DNA from 4 places in the Streptomyces sp. NPDC019396 genome. Region 2 is predicted to be linked to each of the others. Evidence: riboswitches for the same ligand, from Rfam matches in the RefSeq annotation. Region 2 holds a riboswitch; each other region holds the start of a gene.

Region 1 (4,664 bases), on a different contig from region 2:
CGGCTTCGATCACACCCGGTACGAGCAGGAGGTGACCGAGCGCTGGGGCCGGGACGCCTATGAGAAGGGGGACGGCTGGTGGCGCTCACTGAGCCACGAGGAGAAGAAGGACTTCCAGGACCGTCAGGTCGCGATCGCCCGTGACTTCGCGCGGGCCCGCGAGCGCGGTCTCGCCGTGGACGGCGAGGAGGCGCAGGCGATCGCGGGGCGCCACGTCGAGTGGCTGGCGGTGACGGTCACACCGACGAAGTCGTACGTCATCGGGCTCGGCGAGATGTACGTCGCCGATCCGCGCTTCGCGAAGAACTACGACCGGTACGCGGAGGGCACGGCGGAGTTCGTGCGTGACGCGATGAAGGTGTACGCGGAGCGCCACCTGAGCGACGACTGAGACCGCTCAGCCGACCCGCGTACGTACCGCCCCTGCGGTACGGTCACCAGGAGGGCCCCCTGGTGACCATCCCCTGGTGGTGACCACGCCTTCCCCGCGCCGTAGTCCGGTTGGCCGACGGCGACTCGCCCCCCGGTGCGGCTGCGGCCAGCCTGGGTGGGACGCGGTTTTCGTCCGCGGCCGCGGGCGGACCGGGCAGGAGAGCAGTCTTGGCACAGTACGGCGGCGACGAGGGATTCCGGCGCAACACCGGCGGCCGTGTCCTCGTGCTGCTGCTGCCCTGGCTGATGATCATCGCCGGTGTGGTCTTCGACCTGTTCACCCCGGAGGCGTACCGCGCCTCGCCGCTCTTCGCCGCCGCTCCGCTGCTCGCCGCCCCCTTCTACACATGGCGCGGCACCGTGGTCGCCATGGTCGTCAGCGTGCTCACCGTGCTGGGGCTGAACGTCTACAACGGCACGGTGGGCCAGGTGCCGCCGGCCACCGAGGTCTTCACCGTGCTGACGGTGTCGGTCGTCGCCCTCTACATCAACCGCGTACTCCGCCGCAGCGGTGAGCGGCTCGCCTCCGCCCGAGTCATCGCCGAGGCGGCGCAGCTCGCTGTGCTGCCCGAGCCCGCCGAGCGGATCGGCGGGCTGCATGTGGCCGCGCGCTACGAAGCGGCGCAGGCGGACGCGTTCATCGGCGGGGATCTCTACGCCGTCCAGGACACCGTGTTCGGTGTCCGTCTGGTGGTCGGGGACGTCCGCGGCAAGGGGCTGGACGCGGTCGCGACGGTGGCGGTGCTGCTCGGGGCGTTCCGCGAGGTGGCCGATGAGGAGTCCTCGCTGGAGACGATCGCGCAGCGTCTGGAACGGGCGCTGGCCCGGGAGCACACTCGGGCGCACGGACTCGACGAGGTCGAGGGGTTCACCACGGCGGTCCTGGCGGAGATCCCGCACGACGGTGGTCGCGTCCGGATCGTCAACCGGGGCCATCCGCCGCCCATCGTGCTGTACGCGGACGGCGCGCTCGACATGCTGGAGCCGAGCCAGGACGCGCTGCCGCTCGGCATGGGGGATCTCGCCCGCTGGCCGGACCGCGCGGACGACGCGCCGTTTCCGCCGGGGGCGACGCTGCTCCTCTATACGGACGGGCTTTCCGAGGCCCGCGATCGGCACGGGACCTTCTACGATCCGCAGGCGCGGCTCGGGGGCCATGTCTTTCCCGGGCCGGACGAGCTGCTGGACACGGTCGTCGCCGATGTACGGCGGCACACGGGCGGCGGGCTCACGGACGACATGGCGCTGCTGGCGGTCGGCAGGCCGGGTGTGCGGCAGCCGGCGAGGCGCAGGACGCTGCCGGTGGTGCCCTGAGGTCTGCCCCGCCCGGAGTATGTGACGAATCGTCAGATATTCAACGGTGAACAATGTGGCGTGAGGGGCGGTCAACTCGCCCGATTCACCCACCTAGCGGGCGGTACGTCCAGGCCGAAAATCGTTAATGATCAAGTGGAACGGCTTGGAATAGAGCCTCGGCGTCTATTAACGTTCGATAACGCAGCGCGGTTGTCCCAGTCGTCGCAAGAGACGGCACCGTGCGCACGCGCCGAATCCCGCAAGGGAACCGGGGAACCACCACTTGGGGTGAATCGGGTACTTCGTGTGCCCGTAGGAGACCTTCCTGCTCCGAACCCGTCAGCTAACCCGGTAGGCGAGAAGGAAGGAAAGGAGCACGCCTCCGTGGCGTCCAACGAGCCTGCCCTCCAGGGGATTCCCACCACCGAGTGGGTCCCGACCGCCGAGTGGATCGCTTCCGACGGGGCGGAGGAGTGGAACCCGACGGAGGAGTCCGTCCGGCCGGTCCGCGGCAGGCACCGTGTCGTCAAGCAGCGGGGCGGCCTCGCCCGGAGCTCCACCGTGCTCGGTGTCGGCGTGATCGCAGCCGTCGGCGCGGGCGGCATCGCCACCGCGCAGGACAAGCCGGCCGTCTCCATCTCACTGCCCGACACCATCGCGGACAACCTCCCGGACGCCGAGTCACTGCCCGGCGTGGGCTCCCTGATATCGGGCGACGGCTCCGACGAACAGGGCGCGGACGATGCGGCGGGCGCACCGCTCACCGCGATGTCCCTCGCCACCACCACTGACACCGCAGAGCCGGTCAGCGCCCAGCAGGGCACCGCGGGCGAGGCGCTGCGCGCCCGGATCCTCCAGCAGGCCGAGCAGCAGCAGGCCAAGGTCGAGGCGGAGGCGCGGGCGGCTGCCGAGAAGGCCGCCGCGGAGAGCGCCGCGGCCGAGGCGAAGAAGCAGCAGACGGAGGCGGAGGCCAAGGCCGCCGAGGTCCAGCGCAAGGCGGAGGAGGCCGCTGAGGCCGCCCGGCTCGCCGAGCTCGCCGCGAGCTACTCACTGCCCACGTCCTCGTACACCCTCACCTCCACCTTCGGCGAGGCCGGCTCCATGTGGTCGTCCGGCTACCACACCGGTCTCGACTTCGCGGCCCCCACCGGCACCCCGGCGAAGGCCGTGCACGGAGGGACCGTCAAGTCCGCGGGCTGGTCGGGCGCGTACGGCTACCGCGTGGTGCTGGAGCTCGAGGACGGCTCCGAGGTCTGGTACTGCCACCTGTCGTCGATGACCGTCGGCGCCGGCCAGGAGGTCGGCACGGGCGACACCATCGGACGCGTCGGTGCGACCGGCAATGTCACCGGGCCGCATCTGCACCTGGAGGTGCACACCCCGTCCGGCGAAGGTGTGGATCCGGCCGCCTGGCTGCGGGACAAGGGCCTGAGCGTCTGACCCCGAGTCGCAAGAGCTGACGCCCTAGTGCCGGTAGGGGTTGTAGTCCTCGTAGTCCCGGTGCGGCGGAGGTATCCGGGCGCGCCCCGTCGCCCTCGCCGCATAGGTCAGAGCCGGTGTCGCGACATGCTTGCGCTGCCAGAGGTGATGCAGCAGCTCCTGCTCACGCGCGACGAAGTCGGGCCCTGCCGTGCCCCGGTGCGCCTGGTGCCGCAGAAAGGCCAGCGAGGTCGCGAACGTCTCGTACTCGGAAACGGCACGGGCCGCCGCGCTCCCGTGTATGCGCGCCGCCGTGTCGCGGGCCAGTGTGCGCGCCCGCATCGAGGACAGGGCGAGCGGCTCGGCGGGGGAGAGCCAGCCTGCCTCGGCGTACGCGGGAAGCTGGGACGCGATCGTGCGCAGCTCGCGCTGCCTGCTCCAGACCGCGAGCCAGGTGAGCAGTGCGAAGGCCGGCACCATGACGACTCCGTACACGAGGTAGAAGCCCCAGGGCCCGAACACCGCCGAGCCGTTCCACAGCGCGTGCATGCCGATCGCCAGGATCAGGCCCAGCAGCGGTAGCCCGGCCCTGTGCAGCTTCCGGCGCCGGGCGGTGAGCGCGGCGGCACCGAAGCCGATACCGGTCAGCACGGTGAAGAGCGGATGGGCGAACGGCGACATCACGATCCGTACGACGAACGTCGCCGCCGTGCCGGACGAGAATCCCGAGCGGCCGAACTCCTGGTCCTCCAGGAAGGCGTTGCCGAGATAGAGGACGTTCTCGGTGAAGGCGAAGCCGGTCGCGGTGAACCCGGCCACGACGACCCCGTCGACGACTCCCGTGAAGTCCTTTCTGCGGAACAGGAAGATGAGCAGCACGGAAGCCGCCTTGGCGCTTTCCTCCACGACCGGCGCGATGATCGTGGCGCCGATCGTGTCCGCCGATGTCGGATCGGCCGTGGCGGTCGCTATCCACTGGGTCGCGAAGGAGTTGGCGATGATCGCGATGAGCGCGGCGGCGCAGGCTCCCCAGGCGAAGGCGAAGAGGAGATTCCGCCAGGGCCCCGGCTCGACACGGTCCAGCCAGCGGAAGGCCGCCATCAGCAGCGGCACCGGCAGCAGTGCAAGGGCGAGGCCCACCAGGAAGCCTTCCGTGCCGGTCTGCTCGCGCACCAGTGCCAGGATGACCAGCCCGCACAGCGCGAGCAGGGTGATCACGGTCCAGGCCCGCACCGCCGCGCTGCGCCAGAAGGCCCGGCTCGGTTTGTAACGCCAGCGTGCAGGCTCCGGCACGGCGTCGAAGAGCAGCTGCTCGTCGCACGCCGGGATGGCGGGGTGGGGCGCCGTGGGGTACGGCTGCCTGCTCCGGTCGGACACCAGACGACCCTAACGACCACCACTGACAGCCGCGATGCGTTATCCGGCAATCCGGACGTGTTACCGCGCACGTTCGGCGCGGGGCGTTCAACCGGCTCGCGGCGTGTGCCACCGGCCCTGGCGGGCGGGTGCGTGACCCT
Region 2 (4,664 bases):
ATCAACGCGGCCGAGGGGCACACCTACACCGACGAGCAGGCCGCCCGCTGGACGGCCCTCGATCCGCTGTTCCCCTACAGCCGCCACCCCCACCGTTCGGCCGGGCTCCCGTGCCGTACCGGGGAGTCGGTGATCTCGGTGGACGGGGACGGCTCGGTGCGGCGCTGCCATTTCGTCCGCGCCCGGCTCGGCAGTCTCTACGACGGCTCCTACCGCGCGGCGCTGAAGCCCCGCGCCTGCCCGCTCGCCGTATGCGACTGCCACATCGGCTATGTCCACCTGGAGTCGCTGCCGTTGTACGACGTGTTCGCGGGCGGGGTCCTGGAGCGGATCCCCGCCCACGCGTCAGCACACGGTGGGGTGAACGGTCCCGGGCCCGGGCCGGGCCTGGGGCCTGGACTTGGTAGCGGTCCTCAGAGCGGAAGGAGGTCCGGGCGCTTCGGCACCACATGATCGCCGGAGGACTCGCCGCGCAGTCGCCTGCCGATCCACGGGACCAGGTACTCCCTGGCCCAGTGGATGTCGTCCCGACGGATCTCCAGCGCACCCCGGGGCGGCAGTGGGGGCCACTCCTGGTCCGGGTCCGCGGGGATGTCGATGCCGAGGACCTGAGCGGCGCGGAGGGCGACACGGGTGTGGCCCTCCGGGGAGAGGTGGAGGCGGTCATCGTCCCAGGCCCGGCGGTCCTGTACGGACCTGAGCGACCAGAGGTCCAGTACGGGGCAGCCGTGGCGGTCGGCGATGGCCCGTACGTGGGCGGTGTACGTAGCGATCTTGCCGCGCAGATGGCGGAGCACCGGCACCCCCCGGGTGTCGAATCCGGTGGTCACCATGACGGTGCCGACGGATGCGCGGAGGTCGGCCACTGCGCGTTCGAAGCGCTCGGCGACGTCGTCGGGGTCGGTGCCGGGCCGGATGATGTCGTTGCCCCCCGCGCAGAACGTCACCAGGTCGGGGGCGAGTTCCTTCGCCCGGGGAACCTGCTCCTCCACGATCTGGTCGAGCAGCCGGCCGCGTACGGCGAGGTTGGCGTAGCGGAAGGTGTGCTCCGGTACACGGTCGTCGAGCAGCACCGCGAGGCGGTCTGCCCAGCCGACGAACTGCTCGTCGGGCCCCGGATCCCCCACGCCCTCGGTGAAGCTGTCACCGATCGCCGCGTACGACCCGAATAGTGTGTCTGTTGTTGATCTCGAATCGTCTGCCACGTCACGACATCTTTCACCGCGCGAAGTGACCTACGCCACCGTAGGAGGGGTTGACGGGGCGTGACATAGACCACCGAGCCGGTTTCCGGCGGACGGGAATACCGGCGGCACACAGACGTCCGCCGCTCCCCGCGTCAGGTGGGGAGCGGCGGACGTCACTGACGTCACGTCAGTTGGAGGGAGTGGTTCAGAGGCTCACACCGTGCTGGCGGAGGTAGGCCAGCGGGTCGATGTCCGATCCGTAGTTCGGGGTGGTGCGGATCTCGAAGTGGAGGTGCGGACCGGTGGAGTTGCCGGTGGATCCGGAGAGGCCGATCTGCTGTCCGCCACTCACGCTCTGCCCGGCCGAGACGGAGAGGGAGGAGAGGTGGGCGTACTGGGAGTAGGTGCCGTCCGCGTGCCGGATGACGACCTGGTTGCCGTACGCGCCGGCCCATCCGGCCGAGGCGACGGTGCCGGGGCCGACGGACTTGACCGAGGTGCCGACGGAGGCGATGAAGTCGAGACCGGTGTGGTAGCCGCTGGACCACATGGCACCCGGGGTGCGGTAAGCGGTGCTGATGCCTCCGGCGACCGGAGCGGAGTAGAAGGACTCCTTGCTCTTCACGGACGGGGCCTCGGCAGCCGCGGGGGCGGCGGCCTCGACCTTGGCCTCGGCCTTGACCCTGGGGGCGGCCGGGGCGGCCTTGGGGGCATCGGCGGTACGGTCGGCCGACCGCGAGGCTCGCTCACTCTTCGCCGGCGCCTGGGCGGGGCGCTCGGTCGGCGGCGCGGCCTTCGCCGCGGTGCCGAGGGCGAGCTTCAGGCCCGGGTGGATCAGTGAGGGGTTCTCGCCGACGACCTCGCGGTTCTCGGCGTACAGCTTCTTCCAGCCGCCGCGGACTTGCTGCTCTTCGGCGATCTTGGACAGATAGTCGCCGGACACGACCGTGTAGGTCCTGGGCGGCTTCGCAGCGGCCACCGACTGCGGGGCGGCGGCCTGTCGGGCGACTGCGGCGGTGTGCTCGGCGGTGGCCGCGGGAGCGGACTTCCCCGTGGCGTGCGCCGCGCCTGCGGCGCCGATGAGCGGGAGTGCGATGGCGGCGCCACCGGTTCCCGCGGCGACGAATCCGCGAGCGAGCGGGCTGGTCTTGGGTCGGCGGTGCTTACCCCGTCCGGGCATGGCGAATTCCTCTCCGGCGCCTGCGAGGTGAGCTGTCGGGTTCGGGCTGGAGCTGCCCGGCCGTGCGATGGCACGGCTACACCCCGAGCCGTCCGGAATCCCGGGACGGCGACTTACCTGGGTCCCCCGCTCCTGCCACGCGTGGGTGTGTGCGGAATTCCGGACGGCGGCAGGATTCGGCGGTCCGACCGGATTGCGGCGACCGTAGGCGAGTCGGGCGAGCGGTACAAGCAGTCCTATTCGGTCGGCATTCACCCGTGCGATATCAACGGGGATTTTCCGGTCACCCTGCGTGGATTACGGATCTTTGATTGCCTTATACGCAAAGGGGTTTGATGGGGAGACACGGCAACGGACCGTCACGAATATGATCCCGCTCACGACGGGAATCCCATCTCATTCCTTACCGGTGCACCCTTCCCCAATTCATCAAATCGGACAGAACCGGCATTAACCTCAGACAGACCCACTTCGGGCAGGGTGATTTCCCGAGGAATCCATGTCGTATGGTCAGGTGCACGCCGTCGTCGGCGCGCGACGCCAACCGCAGACACGGAGGAGCCCCCGTGACGCAGCAGCTGCCCCAGGTCCCTTCGACCGAGCCCGAGCTCTCGGGCGTGCGCAACTTCCGGGACGTGGGCGGTCTGCCGACCGTGGACGGGCGCCGGGTGCGGCACGGCAGACTGTTCCGCAGCGGTCACCTCGCCCACGCCACCGCCGACGACGCGGTGTTCCTCGCGTCCCTGGGGCTCCACACGATCTTCGACTTCCGCAACGCGGCCGACCACAAGCTCGAGGGGGCCGACGTCGAGCTGCCCGGAGTGCGGAACGTGAACATCCCGCTCAGCGACCCCGCCGACGGCGCCGAGTTCTGGATGATGGTGCGCGACGGCAATCTCGAACAGCTGCGCTCGATCCTCGCCGACGGCAAGGCGGCCGGCCGGATGTCCGACTCGTACCGGAAGATGATCAAGGAGCGGACCGAGGAGCACAGCAGCGTGCTGCACTCCCTCGCCGAGGACAGTGTCCCCGCCCTGATGCACTGCGCCGCGGGCAAGGACCGCGCGGGCCTGTCGATCGCGATCTCCCTGCTCGCGGTGGGCGTCGAGCGGGACGCCATCGAGGCCGACTACCTGAAGTCGAACGATCCGCACCGCCGCTACAAGGTGCGCCGCAGCGACACCTCGTCCGCCGGCATGTCCCCCGAGGTCATGGACCTGCTCAACCCGCTCTTCGATGCCCGCGCGGAATACCTGGCGGCGGCCTTCGAGACCATCGAGGAGACCTGGGGCGGCCCCGAGCGCTATCTCTCCGAGGGGCTCGGCATCGCGCCCGAGACCCGGGAGCGGCTGCGCGACCGTCTGCTGGACGGCGCGGCCTGATACCTCCGCGCGCCCCCGGCCTCACTGCCCGCCGACCGTGAACAGCAGGTAGAGGAACGCCGCGAACAGGTGGCCCGCGACCAGGTAGGCGAACAGCCGGACGGCCAGGCCTAGCGGGAACTTCTGGTCGCTCGGCGAGGACTTCTCAAGTGCATCGGGCATGCGGGTCTCCTCAGGTGTGCGGTCGCGCGTGCGGATCGGGGCTCTGGAGCAGGGTGTGGACGAACAGCAGCTCGACCCCGCCTGGTGTGGCGGAGGCGATACGGTGCGGGGTGAGCGAGTCGAAGTGCGCGCTGTCCCCCGGGGCGAGCTCATGGACGGTGTCCCCGAGGCCCAGCCGGAGCCGGCCGTCCAGGACGTAGAGCCACTCCTCACCCGGATGGACCCGCACCAGATCACCCTGGGCCCCGTGGGGCACCCGCACCCGCAGGGCCTGCATGGCGCGGCCCCGGCCGCCGGCCTGCCGGTAGCTCCAGCCGTCGGCCTCAGCGGGTCCCATCCCGCCACCGCGGATGACGGAGTCGCGTTCCGGTGGGTGCTCACCGAGCAGCTCTGCGACGGTCGTGCCGTAGATCCTCGCGAGGGCGAGCAGCATCGGGAGCGAAGGCTGCCGATGGCCGGTCTCCAGCCGGGAGAGATGCGCGGGTGACAGGCACGCACGCCGGGCGGCTGCCTCCAGGGTGAGACCGCGGCGGCGGCGAAGGTCGCGCAGCCGCGGGGCCATATCGGGCAGCTCGCCCACCGGCTGCCCCGGAGGCTCTGAGGCGGAAGGACTCATGCGTCCATTGCGCCAGGATCTTCCCTCTGGGGCAAATTTCTTGCCTCAGAGGCAAAGCGGCTCCCGGGGACGCTAGCGCTGGGCCACAGCCTGCTTCACCAGCGTCCTGCCGAAGTCCCACATCAGCCCGCCGCCCC
Region 3 (4,664 bases), on a different contig from region 2:
CCCTCTCGCTACAGCTTCTCGACCGGCGCGTACCGCAGTAGCAGCCGCTTCGGTTTGGTGTCCCCGAAGTCGATCGTCGCCTGGGCGTCCGCGCCCAGTCCCGTCACCGCCATCACCGTGCCGAGACCGAACTGGTCGTGTGTCACCCGGTCTCCGACCGCCAGCGCGATGACGGGCTTGTCAGCCGCCCGCCTGGTCGCGAATCCAGAGGGGCCGGAACGCGACCGGGACGAGGAGAGCGAGGAGGTGATCCCGGAGACCGGACCCGCCGGGGCGGCCATCGGTCCCGTCCGCTTCCATTCCAGATGCGCGTCCGGGATCTCCTCCAGAAAACGGGACGGCGGGTTGTACGAGGGCTGGCCCCAGGCGCTGCGCATCGACGAGCGGGTCAGATAGAGCCGCTCACGGGCTCGGGTGATCCCCACATACGCCAGCCGCCGCTCCTCCTCCAGCTCCTTGGCCTGGCCGAGCGCCCGCATGTGCGGGAAGACCCCGTCCTCCATGCCGGTGAGGAACACGACGGGGAACTCCAGGCCCTTCGCCGTGTGCAGCGTCATGAGGGTGATGACTCCGCTGCCCTCCTCGTCCTCGTCCGGGATCTGGTCGGAGTCCGCGACGAGTGCGACCTGCTCCAGGAACTCGGCGAGCGTGCCGGAACCCTCGTCGGCCCCCCGCTCCTGCTCGAATTCGAGGGCGACCGCCGCGAGCTCCTGGAGGTTCTCGATACGGGTCTCGTCCTGCGGGTCGGTGGATGCCTGGAGCTCGGCCAGGTATCCGGTGCGCTCCAGCACCGCCTCGAGGACGGTGGCGGGGCCCGCGCCCGATTCGACGATCGTGCGCAGCTCCTCCATCAGCGTGTTGAAGCGCTTCACGGCATTGGCCGAACGGGCCGCCATGCCGTACGCCTCGTCCACGCGCCGCAACGCCTGCGGGAAGGTGATCTTCTCGCGCAGCGCGAGGGCGTCGATCATCGCCTCGGCGCGCTCGCCGATACCGCGCTTGGGGACGTTGAGGATACGGCGCAGCGGGACGTTGTCCTCGGGGTTGGCGAGGACCCGCAGATAGGCGAGGACGTCCCGGACTTCCTTGCGCTCGTAGAAGCGCACTCCTCCGACGACCTTGTAGGGCAGGCCGACGCGGATGAAGATCTCCTCGAAGACACGGGACTGGGCGTTGGTCCGGTAGAAGACGGCGACATCGCCCGCCTTGGCCTCGCCCGCGTCGGTCAGCCGGTCGATCTCGTCGGCGACGAACTGCGCCTCGTCGTGCTCGGTGTCCGCGACATAGCCGGTGATCTGCGCTCCGGCGCCGGCGTTCGTCCAGAGGTTCTTGGGACGACGGCTCTCGTTGCGCTCGATGACGGCGTTGGCGGCGGAGAGGATCGTCTGGGTGGAGCGGTAGTTCTGCTCCAGCAGGATCGTGGTGGCGTCCGGATAGTCCTCCTCGAACTGGAGGATGTTGCGGATCGTGGCGCCGCGGAAGGCGTAGATCGACTGGTCGGCGTCACCGACGACGCACAGCTCGGCGGCCGGCAGGTCCTCGTATCCCTCGCCGACCAGCTCGCGCACCAGGGTGTACTGGGCGTGGTTGGTGTCCTGGTACTCGTCCACCAGGACGTGCCGGAAGCGGCGCCGGTAGTGCTCGGCCACGTCCGGGAACGCCTGGAGCAGATGAACGGTGGTCATGATGATGTCGTCGAAGTCCAGGGCGTTGGCCTCGCGCAGCCGCGCCTGGTACATCCGGTACGCCTCGGCCAGCGTCTTCTCGAAGCCTCCCCCGGAGCCTCCGGCCTGGGAGGTGCCCCCGGCCACCTGATCGGCGAAGGCCTCCTCGTCGATCAGCTCGTTCTTGAGGTTCGAGATCTTGGCGCTGAACGACTTCGGCGGGAACTTCTTCGGGTCGAGGTCGAGATCGCGGCACACCAGGGCCATCAGCCGCTTCGAGTCGGCGGCGTCGTAGATCGAGAACGACGAGGTGAAGCCGAGCTTCTTGCTCTCGCGGCGCAGGATGCGGACGCAGGCACTGTGGAAGGTGGAGACCCACATCGCGTTGGCACGGGGGCCGACGAGCTGCTCGACCCGCTCCTTCATCTCGCCCGCGGCCTTGTTGGTGAAGGTGATGGCCAGTATCTGCCCTGGGTGGACATTGCGGGTCGCCAGCAGGTGGGCGATCCGGTGGGTCAGCACCCGCGTCTTTCCGGAACCCGCTCCGGCCACGATGAGCAGCGGCGAGCCGGTGTGGGCGACGGCGGCGCCCTGCTGTTCGTTCAGGCCTTCCAGCAGCGCGACGGGGTCCACGGCCGGGCGCGGCACACCACTGCGGTAGTACTCGTCCCTGGTCGGAGGCACGTCGAAGCGACCCCCGAAGAGGTCGTGCGGGACGTCCTCGGCGGGGGCGTGCTCGTCGGGCTCCGGAGGCGGGGGCTCCTCCGAGGCTGCAGAGCGCTGGAGGCCGGCCAGGAAGCTGTCGTCAAAGAGGCTGCTCATCGCTCTACGAGTCTAGGCCGCCGCACTGACAGCCCGCCGCCGCCTTCGCCTGAATCACGCGTCGCGATCACGCCAATCCAGCTCGTCACATTCCGTGAAGTCGCGGCCACGACACGCCAAGGTAACGGAAATGTATCGGACATAATGCGCACCGACCTTCACACGAGCGCCACAGTTTGGCTAGCGTGCTCGCCAAGGCAGCCCGTACCCCCGCGGCGACCAACGCCAATCGGGCAGCTCGCGCCGAATCCGACCATTCCGCAAGGAAGGTGAGGAACCGGGGACCCAACTCTTTTGTGCCCACCGGCACAAGAGGGGCCCCACCGGGGTGAATCGGGCCACGTTCAGCAAGGCCCGTAGGACAACCTTCCGTTCCGTCCGAACCCGACAGCTAACCCGGTAGGCGGCAAACGGAAGGAGATGCCTGCCTTGGCATCGCATCGCAAGGCGCGTGCCCTTACGGGTACACGTACGAAGAATCCCGCCGTCGGGTTCACGACGGCAGCCATCGCGGGCGTCACCCTGCTGTCCACGCAGAGCGCCCGGGCCGAACCGCAGCCCAGTGTCGAAGAGGTCCAGAAGAAGGTCGACGACCTCTATCGCCAGGCCGGAACCGCGACCCAGCAGTACGACCGCGCCAAAGAGGAAACGACGCAGCAGCGCCGCGAGGTGGACCAGCTCCTCGACAACGCCGCGGAGCGCACGGAGTCCCTGAACGAAGCCCGTCGCGCACTCGGCTCGTACGCCGCCGCCCAGTACCGCACCGGAACGGTCACACCGACCGCCGCGCTGCTCCTCGCGGACAGCCCGCAGGAGTACTTCGACCAGACGCGCCTGATGGACCGGCTGTCCGAAGAACAGCGTGAAGCCGTCACCGACTTCGAGGAGCAGCGGTCTGCGGCAGCGGAGCAGCGCGTGGAGGCGACCAGGAGCCTGGAGAAGCTCAGCGACTCACAGGCATCGCTGCGCACCACCAAGGAGACGGTGCAGCGCAAGCTCGCCGAGGCACGGGAGCTGCTGTCGAAGCTGACGGCGGAGGAGAAGGCACGGCTCGCGGAACTGGAGCGTCAGCGGGAGCAAGAGGCACACCGCAAGGCGGAGGCGAAGGCCAGGGCCGAGGCAGAGGCCAGAGCGGAGGCCGAGGCCCAACGCCGGGCACAGCAGGAGCAGCAGGGCACGGGGACCGGCGCGGGCACCTCCGCCGGCTCGTACGCCGCCAAGGCGCAGCAGGTGCTGTCCTTCGCCCGCAGCCAGATCGGCAAGCCCTACGTCTGGGGCGCGACCGGACCCAGCTCCTACGACTGCTCCGGCCTCACCCAGGCCGCTTGGCGCGCGGCCGGTGTCGATCTGCCCCGCACCACCTGGGACCAGGTCGAGGTGGGACAGCGGGTCGCGGCGAAGGACCTCGTCCCCGGCGACCTCGTGTTCTTCTACGACGACATCAGCCACGTCGGGATCTACATCGGCAACGGGCAGATGATCCACGCCCCGAAGCCGGGCGCGAACGTCCGCGAGGAATCGATCTACTACATGCCGATCTACGGGAGCGTGCGCCCGGCCTGAGCGGGATCCGGCCCGGCACGGCGTTCCCCGGCACGGCGAGCGGCGCCGCGGCCCCGTCGATCGGGGTGACCTGGCCGCTGCGTGCGGGCCGAACGCATGAGCGCGAAGAACCCCGCCAGGGACGACCTGGCGGGGTTCGGCTTCACCGGGCTGCCGGGATCACTCCCTGTTCAAGGCAGCTCGCAGACAGGCGATCAGATCGCCGGTCGGCACCTCGGTCCACGTGGCCCCGGGCACCCCCACGCGCATGACCTCATGGCGCTCCTCGTCCAGCTCGTGCACCAGGACCTGACGGCTCGTTCCGTCCAACGGATCCACCCGCAGCCGGACGGCCCCGTGCGAGACAGTCGGGAACATGTTCCGCAGCACGTCATCCGCATGGAGGCGACGCAGAAGGTTCCACTGTCCTCGGTGGGAATCGGACGACAGGAGGTCGGACCACTGCGAGGAAGTGGGCTCCCCGCTGTCGAGCGCCCTGGCGAACTCGTCGAGCTCCATGAACGTGAACCTCGCCGCCAGTTCTTCGAGCGGCACACCCTCCCGCCATGCGGCGACCGCCTCCGCGAGCAATCCGAGATCGTCCGTCGAGCCGAGCTGCCAGGTGAACCCGGGAAT
Region 4 (4,664 bases), on a different contig from region 2:
GCGGCACTGGACCGGCTGGCGAAGCTGGTGGCCGAAGGACTTGAGGAACTGCCCGAGACCGTGTGAATTGGCGCAGCATTTATGAAGAGGATCGCCACCGGAATACCGGGAGCACCAAGGCACAGCAATTCACGCCTGGGGGCACACCCCCCGGAAATCGTTTATTGAACCTCTTTTGTATACGGCACCTGTGTTAATCACGCGCGCTCGCTGTGTTTACGGGATGTTGCGAAACCCTCACCGCCGGGCGCGGCGGCGGAATACGCAGCCGGTGCGCCCTGGCCGTCCGCTCCGCGTGCACCGCGGTGAGCGCCCGCGCGCGCTCCGCGTCCCCGCGCGCCACCGCGTCCACGATCGCCGCATGCTCGGACCAGCACTCCATCGGCTGGACCGGCTGCTCGACCGCGTACATCCAGGCGATCTTGTACCGCAACTGGGTGAGCAAGGTGATCAGCCCGGGGCTGGCGGACGCCTGGGCCAGCGTCTCGTGGAACCAGCCGCCCAGTGACCGCAGATCCTCGCCCTGGCCGCCGCGAGCCCGCTCCCGGCCCAGTCTTACCAGGCCGCGCAGCACCTTCAGATGGGCCTCGGTACGCCGCTGCGCGGCCCGGGCAGCACCGAGCGGCTCCAGCAGCACGCGGGTCTCCAGAAGGTCGGCGGCCTCCTGCCTGGTGGGCTCGGCGACACACGCGCCGGCGTGCCGGCGGGACACCACGAAGCCTTCGGACTCCAGGGTGCGCAGCGCCTCGCGCACAGGGACGCGCGAGACGCCGTAGCGACGGGCCAACTGCTCCTCGGCGAGCCGGCTGCCACGCTCCAGGACCCCGGACACGATGTCGTCGCGGATTGCCGTGCATACCGAGCGCGCAGGAATGCGCATACCGAACCTCCGCCTAAATCCGCTGCATCCGCTCACTCCGCGCGAGATCCAGTCGATCAGTCGAGCGACGTCTGTTCGGTGACTCTATGACAATGGGACGGAATTCCGATGGCCCGCTCCGGTCCATGGATATCTTTTGGCCGGAAAATGCCGAAGGCTCCGGCCGGTCTCGATGACCGGGCCGGAGCCTTCGTGCTCCGCGCGCCGTGGGACCGCGCGCGGATCGGAGCTTCGCCTGCCGCGTTGCGGTTCGGTCAGACCTTGACGCCGTGGCCGCGCAGATAGGCCACCGGGTCGATGTCCGAGCCGTACTCGGGGCTCGTACGGGCTTCGAAGTGGAGGTGCGGGCCGGTGGTGTTGCCGGTGGAGCCGGACAGTCCGAGCTGCTGGCCCGGGGTGACCCGCTCGCCGACGGAGACGCTGATGGACGAGAGGTGGCCGTACTGGGTGTACGTGCCGTCGTTCATCTTGATCACGACGTTGTTGCCGTACGCGCCACCCCAGCCGGCCTCCACGACGGTGCCCGTGCCGACCGCGACGACCTTGGACCCGGAGGAGGCGTGGAAGTCGATGCCGGTGTGGCTGCCCGAGGACCAGATGGCCCCGCCCGAGTGGTAGTCGGTGCTGACATAGGACCCGGCGACGGGAAGGTTGTACGACAGCAGGCGCTTGCGCTCGGCCTCACGGGCGGCGCGTTCCTCGGCATCCCGGGCGGCCTTGACCCGGAGCTCGGCGTTGCGCTTCGCGTCGGCTTCGGCCTTGGCCTTGGACGCGGCGAGGTCCGCCTCTTCCTGCTGGACGTCGGCCTGGGCGCCGACCTGCTTGGCGAGCGTGTCGCCGACGATGACCACCTGGTTCAGACCGGTGTCCTCGACGGAGGGGCTCTCCGGCTCGGCGGCGAGGGCGGGTGAGGCGAGGGTTCCGACGACGCCGGTGGTGGCCAGCGCCGCGGCCCCGGCGATGCCCGCACGCTTGCGCGTCAGCCGGCTCGGACCACGATGCTTCCCGGTGGCACGGGTGAACGCCATGAAGTGGCTTGTCCTTTCCTTCCTTCTCGCCTACCGGGTTAGCTGACGGGTTCGGAGCAGGAAGGTCTCCTACGGTCCCCCTCCACGCGGATGCGCGAAGGCGTACCGATTCACCCCACGGGACTTGTGGGTCCCCGGCTCCCCAGGCTTGCGCCCGACGGGGACTCGGCGATAGCTGCCCGTTGCCGCAGGTGCGGCGCATATCAACGAGCGGACAGTGCAGAAGACGCTAAGCCGATCTTCGGCCAATCACCAAATGAACACGAGATTTTGTCGCACATCCCACAGGGCAGACAGGCAGCCTCTCCAACAAAACGGACAAACGGGCAGGTGCGGAGAGGGATGAACGGGCAAAGAGAAGGGCCCCGTTGAGCATGCGCCAACGGGGCCCGTGCAGGTCCTCACCCGCGGATGCCTCCTGGCTCCACGGACCTTCGGCTCACTCCCGTCAATCAGCCGGTGACAATGGTCACTTCGCCGATTCCGAGCGCCTTGACCGGCTCCTCGATCTCCGCGGCGTCACCGACGAGGACCGTGACAAGCCGATCCACCGGGAAGGCGCTGACGACCGCGGCGGTCGCCTCGACGGTGCCGGTGGCGGCCAGCCGGGCATACAGCTGTCCCTGGAAGTCGTCCGGGAGACCCTGCTCCACCTGGTCGGCCAGCGTGCCGGCGACGGAGGCGGCGGTCTCGTACTTCAGCGGGGCGACACCCACCAGGTTCTGCACAGCCACATCGCGCTCGGCGTCCGTGAGGCCCTCGGCGGCGAGCGTGCGCAGCACCGTGACGAGATCCTGGAGCGCCGGGCCGGTGTTCGGGGTGTCGACGGAGCCGCTGATGGCGAGCGTGGCCGCGCCGGTGGCACCACCCGGGGCCGCGGGGGCGGCCGAGCGCAGCACCTGGGCGAAGGCCCGCACTCCGTAGGTGTAGCCCTTCTCCTCGCGCAGGACGCGGTCCAGGCGCGAGGTGAGGGTGCCACCCAGGCAGTAGGTGCCGAGGACCTGGGCCGGCCAGACGCTGTCATGGCGGTCCGGCCCGATGCGGCCGATGAGCAGCTGGGTCTGAACGGCGCCGGGACGGTCGACGATCACGACACGGCCCGTGTCGTCGGCGGTGATCGGCGCCATGAGGCGGGGCTCGCCCGCGCTGCCGGTCCAGGCGCCGATGGTGTCGGCCAGCACGGCGTCCAGATCGACGTCGGCGAGGTCACCGACGATCACGGCCGTGGCGGTGGCGGGCCGCACATGGGCCTCATAGAAAGCCCTGACGGCAGCGGAGTCGATGCCTGCCACGGTCTCTTCGCTGCCCTGACGGGGCCGCGACATCCGCGAGGACGCCGGGAAGAGCTGCTTGGCCAGCTCCTTGGCGCCGCGGCGGGCCGGGTTCGCCGTCTCGTGCGGGATCTCGTCGAGCCGGTTGCGTACGAGCCGCTCGACCTCACTGTCCGCGAACAGCGGCGCCCTCAGGGCCTCGGCCAGCAGGCCCATGGCCTTCGGCAGCCGGGAGACCGGCACTTCGAGCGAGAGGCGGACGCCGGGGTGGTCGGCGTGTGCGTCGAGGGTGGCGCCGCAGCGCTCCAGCTCGGCGGCGAACTGCTCCGCCGTGTGTTTGTCGGTGCCCTCGGAAAGCGCTCGGGCCATGATCGTGGCCACGCCGTCGAGGCCCTCGGGCTCCGCGTCCAGAGGAGCGTCGAGGAAGATCTCAACGGCCACGACCTGCTGGCCGGGGCGGTGGCAGCGCAGCACCGTCAGTCCGTTGCCGAGCGCGCCGCGCTCGGGCGCGGGGAAGGCCCACGGCCGGGCCAGCCCGGGCTGCGGCTGCGGGTGGAAGTCCATGGTCACGGCAGCCTCGGTCACTGTCCGGCCCCCTCTGCGTCGTCGGCGTCGTCGTTGTCCTCTGCCGCGGCGGCAGCGGCGGCTGCGGGCTCGTACACCAGCACCGCGCGGTTGTCCGGCCGCAGCCGGGCCTGAGCGACGGCCCGCACCTCGTCCGCGGTGACGTCCAGGACCCGCGAGACGGCGCTGAACGCCAGCTGGGGGTCGCCGAACAGCACGGCGTACCGGCACAGTTCGTCGGCGCGGCCCGCGACGGTGCCCAGCCGGTCCAGCCATTCGCGCTCCAGCTGGGCCTGGGCGCGCTCCATCTCCTCGGACGTCGGCCCGTCGGCGGCGAACCGTGCGAGCTCCTCGTCCACGGCGGCCTCGATCTCGGGTACCTCGACACCACCGGAGGTCTTCACATCCAGCCAGCCCATCGACGGCGCCCCGGCCAGTCGCAGCAGACCGAAGCCGGCGGCGACCGCCGTGCGGTCGCGGCGCACCAACCGGTTGTGCAGCCGGGACGACTCCCCGCCGCCGAGGACGGTGAGCGCCAGGTCTGCGGCGTCGCATTCCCGTGTGCCGTCGTGCGGCAGCCGGTAGGCGGCCATCAGGGCGCGGGCGGGGACCTCGTCGACGATCTCCTCACGCAGTTGCTCACCGATGGTCTCGGGCAGCGAGCCGTCGCGCGGCGGCTGCTTGCCGTCATGGGACGGGATGGAGCCGAAGTACTTCTCGATCCAGGCGAGGGTCTGCTCGGGGTCGATGTCGCCGACAACCGACAGCACGGCGTTGTTGGGCGCGTAGTAGGTACGGAAGAAGTGCCGCGCGTCCTCGAGGGTCGCCGCGTCCAGGTCGGCCATCGAGCCGATCGGGGTGTGGTGGTAAGGGTGGCCCTCGGGGTACGCCAGGGCCGTCAGCTTCTCGAAGGCCGTGCCG

What was found. Region 2 has a riboswitch for cyclic di-AMP ahead of ABZ532_RS09020 (LysM peptidoglycan-binding domain-containing M23 family metallopeptidase). Riboswitches for the same ligand answer to the same signal wherever they lie in the genome.
Positions count from the first base shown of each region.
Region 1: another riboswitch for cyclic di-AMP. It lies ahead of ABZ532_RS09905 (M23 family metallopeptidase); the one in region 2 lies ahead of ABZ532_RS09020 (LysM peptidoglycan-binding domain-containing M23 family metallopeptidase).
Region 3: another riboswitch for cyclic di-AMP. It lies ahead of ABZ532_RS07330 (NlpC/P60 family protein); the one in region 2 lies ahead of ABZ532_RS09020 (LysM peptidoglycan-binding domain-containing M23 family metallopeptidase).
Region 4: another riboswitch for cyclic di-AMP. It lies ahead of ABZ532_RS13235 (M23 family metallopeptidase); the one in region 2 lies ahead of ABZ532_RS09020 (LysM peptidoglycan-binding domain-containing M23 family metallopeptidase).

Region 1 covers NZ_JBEYBS010000007.1:19,518-24,181, reverse strand. The annotation lists gene ABZ532_RS09915 (MerR family transcriptional regulator) at 1-391, shown strand, start outside; gene ABZ532_RS09910 (PP2C family protein-serine/threonine phosphatase) at 601-1,746, shown strand; cyclic di-AMP (ydaO/yuaA leader) riboswitch at 1,967-2,101, shown strand; gene ABZ532_RS09905 (M23 family metallopeptidase) at 2,143-3,168, shown strand; gene ABZ532_RS09900 (PrsW family intramembrane metalloprotease) at 3,193-4,524, opposite strand.
Region 2 covers NZ_JBEYBS010000006.1:108,310-112,973, reverse strand. The annotation lists gene ABZ532_RS09030 (STM4011 family radical SAM protein) at 1-453, shown strand, start outside; gene ABZ532_RS09025 (SGNH/GDSL hydrolase family protein) at 414-1,205, opposite strand; gene ABZ532_RS09020 (LysM peptidoglycan-binding domain-containing M23 family metallopeptidase) at 1,393-2,367, opposite strand; cyclic di-AMP (ydaO/yuaA leader) riboswitch at 2,372-2,525, opposite strand; gene ABZ532_RS09015 (tyrosine-protein phosphatase) at 2,934-3,749, shown strand; gene ABZ532_RS09010 (DUF6126 family protein) at 3,771-3,911, opposite strand; gene ABZ532_RS09005 (XRE family transcriptional regulator) at 3,922-4,527, opposite strand; gene ABZ532_RS09000 (aspartate aminotransferase family protein) at 4,600-4,664, opposite strand, start outside.
Region 3 covers NZ_JBEYBS010000005.1:75,603-80,266, reverse strand. The annotation lists gene pcrA (DNA helicase PcrA) at 9-2,486, opposite strand; cyclic di-AMP (ydaO/yuaA leader) riboswitch at 2,718-2,908, shown strand; gene ABZ532_RS07330 (NlpC/P60 family protein) at 2,907-4,049, shown strand; gene ABZ532_RS07325 (hypothetical protein) at 4,209-4,664, opposite strand, start outside.
Region 4 covers NZ_JBEYBS010000009.1:156,485-161,148, forward strand. The annotation lists gene ABZ532_RS13225 (HPr family phosphocarrier protein) at 1-66, shown strand, start outside; gene ABZ532_RS13230 (GntR family transcriptional regulator) at 194-880, opposite strand; gene ABZ532_RS13235 (M23 family metallopeptidase) at 1,135-1,908, opposite strand; cyclic di-AMP (ydaO/yuaA leader) riboswitch at 1,921-2,089, opposite strand; gene ABZ532_RS13240 (pitrilysin family protein) at 2,361-3,764, opposite strand; gene ABZ532_RS13245 (pitrilysin family protein) at 3,761-4,664, opposite strand, start outside.